Regions from separate parts of the Pseudomonas sp. P108 genome, predicted to be linked through region 1. Evidence: predicted binding sites of a transcription regulator. Region 1 holds the regulator's gene; the other holds the start of a gene.
What was found. Region 1 encodes sigma-54, which starts transcription at its own class of promoters, with help from an activator protein. Its sites were predicted from a motif close to ANTGGCATNNANNTTGCTNT; they were not measured.

Region 1 (3,948 bases):
GGTCTCGGAGAAACGCTTGAGCAGGGTTTCTTCGTCGGCGTCCAGATACAGGACATCGCACTGGATGTGCTTGGCCCGGACATCTTCAAGCAACTCGGGAAAGCGCGTCAGATGGCTCGGCAAGTTACGCGCATCGATCGACACGGCCACCAGCGGTTGCGCCAGCTCAGTGTGAATCAGCGCGCGTTCGGCCAGTTCCGGCAGCAAGCCTGCGGGCAGGTTGTCGATGCAGTAATAGCCGTTGTCCTCAAGGACATCCAGAGCCGTGCTTTTACCCGAGCCGGAACGGCCGCTGACGATGATCAAACGCATGATTAATGCCCGTTCTGCTCGCTCAGGACGACCTGATACAAGGCTTCGCTACTCGGTGCGCTACGCAGCTTTTCGCGCACTTCCTTACGATCCAGCATGCTGGCGATCTGACGTAGCAACTCCAGATGCGCATCGGTGGCGGCTTCCGGGACCAGCAAAACAAACAGCAGGTCAACCGGAGCGCCGTCAATGGCGTCGAAATCGATCGGAGCGTCAAGGTGCATCAGCGCGCTGATCGGCGCTTGGCAACCCTTGAGGCGGCAATGGGGGATGGCGATGCCGTTACCAAAACCGGTGGAACCGAGTTTTTCACGGGCAATCAACGCCTCGAAGACATCCTGCATGGCCAGATCCGGCACTTCGCGGGCGATCAGGTTGGCAATTTGTTCGAGGGCTTTCTTTTTACTGCCACCCGGCACGTTCACGAGGGAACGGCCGGGGGTCAGGATACTTTCAAGTCGGATCATGGAATGGGGGGTTATCGACCGGTCGCGCCCTGGAGCAGGCTCTGGGTCTTTTCCTTATGCTTTTTGAGTTGTTTATCCAGCTTGTCGGTCAAGGCGTCGATCGCGGCATACATATCGGTATGTTCTGCGTTGGCGACCACTTCACTGCCGGGGATATGCAAGGTGGCTTCGATTTTCTGCTTAAGCTTTTCGACGCACATCGTGACTTGCACGTTGGTGATCTTGTCGAAATGGCGCTCTAATCGTTGAAGTTTCTCATTGATGTAGCCGCGCAGAGGTTCGGTCACTTCCAGTTGGTGTCCACTGATGTTGACTTGCATACAGCTTCTCCTTCGTTGCCAGTGCATAAAGCGGCAGGCTGGATAGCCTGCCACTGGAACGCTGTAACGTGGCTTACATCAACCGCTTGCGTTCGCTCGAAGGCGCGATCCCTAAGGATTCGCGGTACTTGGCGACGGTGCGGCGAGCCACCTGAATGCCTTGTGCCTCCAGTAAACCAGCGATCTTGCTGTCACTCAACGGCTTTTTCTGATTTTCCGCGGCAACCAGTTTTTTGATGATCGCGCGGATCGCCGTGGACGAGCATTCGCCGCCTTCGGAAGTGCTGACGTGGCTTGAGAAAAAGTATTTCAGCTCATAAATACCGCGCGGGGTATGCATGAATTTCTGGGTGGTCACCCGCGAAATCGTCGATTCGTGCATGCCGACCGCTTCGGCGATGTCATGCAGGACCAACGGCTTCATGGCTTCGTCGCCGTACTCCAGAAAACCGCGCTGATGCTCGACGATCTGGGTGGCAACTTTCATCAGGGTTTCGTTGCGGCTCTGCAGGCTCTTGATGAACCAGCGGGCTTCCTGCAACTGGTTGCGCATGAAGGTGTTGTCGGCGCTGGTGTCGGCTCGACGGACGAAACCGGCGTACTGGGCGTTGACGCGCAGGCGCGGCACCGATTCCTGGTTCAACTCGACCAGCCAGCGCTCATTGTCCTTGCGCACAATGACGTCAGGCACAACGTATTCGGCTTCGGTGGATTCGATCTGCGAACCTGGGCGCGGATTAAGGCTCTGCACCAGTTCGATGACCTGACGCAGTTCGTCTTCCTTGAGCTTCATGCGGCGCATCAACTGGCTGTAGTCGCGGCTGCCCAGCAGGTCGATGTAATCGCTGACCAAGCGTTTCGCTTCAGCCAGCCAAGGTGTCTTGGCCGACAACTGGCGCAATTGCAGCAGCAGGCATTCGCCGAGGTTGCGCGCGCCGATGCCGGCCGGCTCGAACTGTTGAATGCGGTGCAGGACGGCTTCGATTTCGTCCAGTTCGATGTCCAGCTCCGGGTCGAACGCCTCAAGAATTTCTTCGAGGGTTTCGTCCAGGTAGCCCTGATTGTTGATGCAATCGATCAGGGTCACGGCGATCAGGCGATCGGTATCGGACATAGGTGCGAGATTCAGTTGCCACAGCAAATGGCTTTGCAGGCTCTCGCCGGCAGAGGTGCGGGTGGTGAAGTCCCACTCGTCATCATCGTTGCTGGGCAGGCTGCTGGCGCTGGTCTGGTAGACGTCTTCCCAGGCGGTATCGACCGGAAGCTCGTTGGGGATGCGCTCGTTCCATTCGCCGTCCTCGAGGTTGTCGACCGTCGGGGCGGTTTCCTGATAGGACGGTTCCTGGATCTCGGTGTTGGGCTTCTGTTCGGCGTTGTCAGCCATGGGGTCGGAATTATCGAAGTCTTCGCCTTCTTCCTGGCGTTCGAGCATCGGATTGGATTCCAGCGCCTCCTGGATTTCCTGTTGCAGATCCAGGGTCGACAATTGGAGCAGGCGGATGGCCTGTTGCAGCTGCGGTGTCATCGTCAGCTGCTGGCCCATTCTCAAGACTAGCGATGGTTTCATGGCAGGGGCTTAACACCTTATTCGCCGGCGCTATGCGCCATCCACTACAGGGCGCCGAGGCGCCAAACTTAAGCAAATTATATGCCTGAAACTGAAGTGTTTGCCTAGAGCGCTGTAACAATTAAAGCGGATTAAATCCTGCTTGAATCGATACAGCGCCCCGGCGGCGCACCGGGCACTGTTGCGCTTACAGGCGGAACTCGTGGCCCAGATACACTTCCTTGACCAGATCGTTGGCCAGGATGGTTTCTGCATCGCCTTCAGCGATCAGTTGACCATCGTTGACGATGTAAGCGGTTTCGCAGATGTCCAGCGTTTCACGGACGTTGTGGTCGGTGATCAGCACACCGATACCCTTGGCCTTGAGGTGGTGGATGATCTGCTTGATGTCGCCGACCGAAATCGGGTCGACACCGGCGAACGGTTCGTCGAGCAGGATGAATTTCGGTGCAGTCGCCAGTGCGCGAGCAATTTCCACCCGGCGGCGTTCACCACCGGAAAGGCTCATGCCGAGGTTGTCGCGGATGTGGCTGATGTGGAATTCCTGCAGCAGGCTTTCCAGCTCCTTGCGACGGCCGGCCTTGTCGAGTTCCTGGCGGGTCTCGAGGATGGCCATGATGTTATCGGCCACCGACAGTTTGCGGAAGATCGACGCTTCTTGCGGCAGATAGCCGATACCGGCCTTGGCGCGACCGTGCATTGGCTGATGGCTGACGTCCAGATCGTCGATCAGTACGCGGCCCTGATCGGCCTGTACCAGGCCGACGATCATGTAGAAGCACGTGGTCTTGCCGGCACCGTTCGGGCCGAGCAGGCCGACGATCTGGCCGCTGTCGATCGACAGGCTGACGTCACGCACGACCTGGCGGCTTTTATAGGCCTTGGCCAGGTGCTGAGCTTTCAGAGTTGCCATTACTGGGTTTTCTCGTCGGTTTTCTTCTTCGGCTGGATCACCATGTCGATGCGCGGACGCGCCTCGGTGACCTTGCTGCCGGTAGCGCGACCGGCGCTGGCCAGTTTCTTCACGGTGTCATAGACGATTTTCTCGCCCTGAGTGACGTTGCCGTCTTTGTCGACGACCTTGGCCTTGTCGATCAGCACGACGCGGTTTTGCTGGGCGTGGTATTGAATCGTCACGCCGTAGCCTTGAACCGGTTTGGTGTCGCCCTGGGTTTGCAGCTGCTCGAAGTAAGCCAGGTTGCCCACGGAGGTCACTACGTCGATATCGCCATTCGGCGCGCGAGTCATGGTGACCGTGTTGCCTTTAACGATCATCGAGCCC
Region 2 (3,948 bases), 1.0 Mb from region 1:
GTTCAATAAATAAGCGGTTACTTATCGCTATAGCACTCTTTTCGTTACGTCCTTATGACAAAACGGTCATTCCATCGCTGTGACTCATTGGTTAGAAATGAACACAGGTTGACGTCGCAACGGCGTCAACACCTTGGCTCGCCACGCCGGCAGCGAGCCGCACCATGGCAGGTTTCTTCTGCCAGACCTCAGTTGAGGTCAACGCGACACAAAACAGTCAACAAGTGAGGGAAACACCCTATGAGAAGACTTAAGCGTGATCCGTTGGAAAGAGCATTTTTGCGCGGATATCAATATGGCGTTGGTGGCAAATCCCGTGAGCTTTGCCCATTTACTCTACCGTCGGTACGCCAAGCCTGGATTAACGGCTGGCGAGAAGGACGCGGCGACAACTGGGACGGTATGACCGGCACTGCGGGAATCCACAGACTCAACGAACTTCACGCCGTCGGCTGACACAGGGCATTAATTCCGACACGACAATCTGAATTTGTAACGACTTACCATGCACGTCCTTCCCGGACGGCGGGCTCCGGCCCAGGGGCTCCTTCGAGGAGCCCTTTTTTATGCCGGAAAACTCATTTTTTGTGCTGGAACACGAAACCTGTGGGAGCGAGCCTGCTCGCGAAAGCGGCGTGTCAGTCACAGAAGTATTGACTGAACTGGCACCTTCGCGAGCAGGCTCGCTCCCACAATTGGATCAGCGCAGGGCGGCGATCGCGTCTACCGATTCACGGATCAGCGCCGGGCCTTTATAGATGAAGCCGGAATAGATCTGCACCAGGCTCGCACCGGCGAGAATCTTCTCGGCCGCATGCTTGCCTTCAGTAATCCCACCCGCCGCAATGATCGGCAACCGCCCAGCCAACTCACCGGCCAGCACCTTCACGGTATTGGTGCTCTTCTCACGCACTGGCGCACCTGACAAACCGCCCGCCTCGTCGCCATGCTCCATGCCTTCAACGCCAACACGGCTCAGGGTGGTGTTGGTCGCGATTACCGCGTCCATACCGGTTTCGATCAGCGCTTGGGCAACCTGCGCGGTTTCTTCATCGGTCATGTCCGGCGCGATCTTGATCGCCAACGGCACATGCTTGCCATGACGCAACGCCAGTTCAGCACGGCGCGTGGCCAGATCGGCGAGCAACTGCTTGAGCGAATCACCGAACTGCAGGCTGCGCAGGCCCGGGGTGTTCGGCGAACTGACGTTGACCGTCACATAGCTGGCGTGGGCGTAGACCTTGTCCAGGCAGATCAGGTAGTCGTCGACCGCGCGTTCAACCGGCGTATCGAAGTTCTTGCCGATGTTGATGCCCAGCACGCCTTTGTATTTCGCTGCGGCCACACGCGCCAGCAGGTTATCGACACCGAGGTTGTTGAAACCCATGCGGTTGATGATCGCCTCGGCTTCCGGCAAGCGGAATATCCGTGGTTTCGGGTTGCCCGGCTGCGGGCGCGGGGTCACGGTGCCGATTTCGACAAAACCGAAACCCAGTTGCGCGAAGCCATCGATGGCCGCGCCGTTCTTGTCCAGACCGGCCGCCAGCCCCACCGGGTTCGGGAACTCCAGGCCCATGACCGTCACCGGCTTCTTCGCCGGCGCCTTGCACAGCAAGCCGTTGAGACCCAAACGCCCACCCGCGCCGATCAGATCCAGCGACAGATCGTGGGAGGTTTCCGGGGAAAGTTTGAACAACAGCTGACGGGCCAGGGTGTACATGGGCGGCGATGACTCGGGCGGCGAAAAGAGGCGGCGATTATAGCCGGGCATCGACCTGCGGCGCGAGGCGCACGCGCAAATCACTGGCACTGGCATATGCCTTGCACCCTCCTTGACTATCAGCGCGCAGGCCAATGACGGCACGCGGGCAAGGACAATGGCGTCGTCCCGGGTTTTGCCTGCGCAAAGTCCGCGGCGGCGCTTTTTTTCGAGGTGGCGGTGTATGAATGAACCTTCGGTAGGGCCACTGGCCTGGGTCAACGGCAGCGATGCCCCGGAAAAAAGTGCAATCAACCTCGGTTTCATGGCGTTGAGCGACTGCGCATCGGTTGTCGTTGCTGCTACACAGGGCTTTGCCCAGCCTTATGGACTAACGCTGAACCTGAAGCGCCAGGCCTCTTGGGCGAATCTGCGCGACAATCTGGTCAGCGGCGAACTGGATGCCGCCCACAGTCTGTATGGTCTGATCTACGCCGTTCACTTGGGCATCGGCGGTGTCGCCCCGACTGACATGGCGGTGCTGATGGGGCTGAACCAGAACGGCCAAAGTCTCAACCTGTCGCACGGCCTGCAGAACCTCGGCGTGAGCAGTCCTGAAGCGCTGGATCGGCACGTGCACCAAAGCCGCGCAAAACTCACCTTCGCCCAGACTTTTCCCACTGGCACTCATGCGATGTGGCTGTATTACTGGCTGGCGAGTCAGGGCATTCATCCGTTGCAGGATGTCGACAGTGTGGTGGTGCCGCCGCCGCAAATGGTTGCGCATCTGCAAGCCGGGCGCATCGACGGCTTTTGCGTCGGCGAGCCTTGGGCTGCTAGCGCGGTGCAGCAGAATCTCGGGTTTACCTTGGCCACCAGCCAGACCATCTGGCCCGATCACCCGGAAAAAGTCCTTGGTTGCACCCGCGATTTTGTCGAGCAATACCCGAACACCGCGCGGGCGTTGGTGATGGCGATTCTTGAGGCCAGCCGTTTCATTGAGGAAAGCCCGGAGAACCGTCGCAGCACCGCGCAATTGCTCAGCGCGCCGGAGTATCTGGACGCGCCGCTTTCGTGCATCGAGCCGCGTTTTCTCGGTGATTATGCCGATGGCCTCGGCAATCGCTGGCAGGATCCGCACGCGCTGCGCTTTCACGGTAACGGCGAAGTGAATCTGCCTTATCTGTCGGACGGTATGTGGTTCATGACCCAGTTCCGCCGCTGGGGCTTGCTGCGCGAAGACCCGGATTACCTCGCTGTCGCCCGTCAGGTTCAGCAACTCGATCTGTATCGCGACGCCGCTACTGAGGTCGGTGTTGCCGCGTGGGGCACCGACATGCGCAGCAGCCAGTTGCTCGACGGCAAAATCTGGGACGGCAGCGACCCGGCCGCTTACGCGCGCAGTTTCAAGCTGCACGCGTTGAACGACGACGCCCCTCTTCTCGCCCGCCGCTGACAGGAGACCGCGAACATGTTGCGCATTCTGTTGATCAACGACACCGCGAAAAAAGTCGGGCGCCTGAAAGCCGCATTGACCGAAGCCGGTTTCGAGGTGATTGATGAGTCCGGCCTGACCATCGACCTGCCCGCGCGCGTCGAAACGGTGCGTCCGGACGTAATCCTGATCGATACCGAGTCACCGAGCCGCGATGTCATGGAACAAGTGGTACTGGTCAGCCGCGACCAACCACGGCCAATCGTGATGTTTACCGACGAGCATGACCCCGGAGTGATGCGCCAGGCGATCAAATCCGGGGTCAGTGCCTACATCGTCGAAGGCATTCACGCACAGCGTTTGCAGCCGATTCTCGATGTGGCGATGGCACGATTCGAGAGTGATCAGGCCTTGCGCGCGCAGCTTCAGGCGCGTGACCTGCAATTGGCTGAGCGCAAGCGTATTGAGCTGGCCAAAGGGTTGCTGATGAAGATGAAGGACTGCAATGAGGAAGAGGCTTACACCTTGATGCGGCGCCAAGCGATGAGCCGGCAGCAGAAGCTGATTCAGGTGGCGGAGCAGATTATTGCCATGAGTGAGTTGCTGGGTTGAGGTGTCCTCTTAAGAGCCCCCTCACCCTAGCCCTCTCCCAAAGGGAGAGGGGACTGATTGGGGGATGCTCGCGATGTACGCCGACTTGCAATTTCTGCTGTGAATCCATAATCGACTAGGTCTTTCAGGTCGATGTTTGGCGCAAGACACCTCGGTCAGTCCCCTCTCCCTCCGGGAGAGGGTTAGGGTGAGGGGCTTTTGC

Region 2: the regulator sigma-54 is predicted to act here: its motif matches at 1,809-1,828, upstream of QOM10_RS09475 (CmpA/NrtA family ABC transporter substrate-binding protein).

The regions. Positions count from the first base shown of each region.
Region 1 covers NZ_CP126691.1:1,095,317-1,099,264, forward strand. The annotation lists gene rapZ (RNase adapter RapZ) at 1-312, opposite strand, end outside; gene ptsN (PTS IIA-like nitrogen regulatory protein PtsN) at 315-779, opposite strand; gene hpf (ribosome hibernation-promoting factor, HPF/YfiA family) at 791-1,099, opposite strand; gene QOM10_RS04615 (RNA polymerase factor sigma-54) at 1,173-2,666, opposite strand; gene lptB (LPS export ABC transporter ATP-binding protein) at 2,854-3,579, opposite strand; gene lptA (lipopolysaccharide transport periplasmic protein LptA) at 3,579-3,948, opposite strand, start outside.
Region 2 covers NZ_CP126691.1:2,139,904-2,143,851, reverse strand. The annotation lists gene rmf (ribosome modulation factor) at 241-456, shown strand; gene QOM10_RS09480 (quinone-dependent dihydroorotate dehydrogenase) at 701-1,720, opposite strand; gene QOM10_RS09475 (CmpA/NrtA family ABC transporter substrate-binding protein) at 1,944-3,155, shown strand; gene QOM10_RS09470 (ANTAR domain-containing response regulator) at 3,171-3,746, shown strand.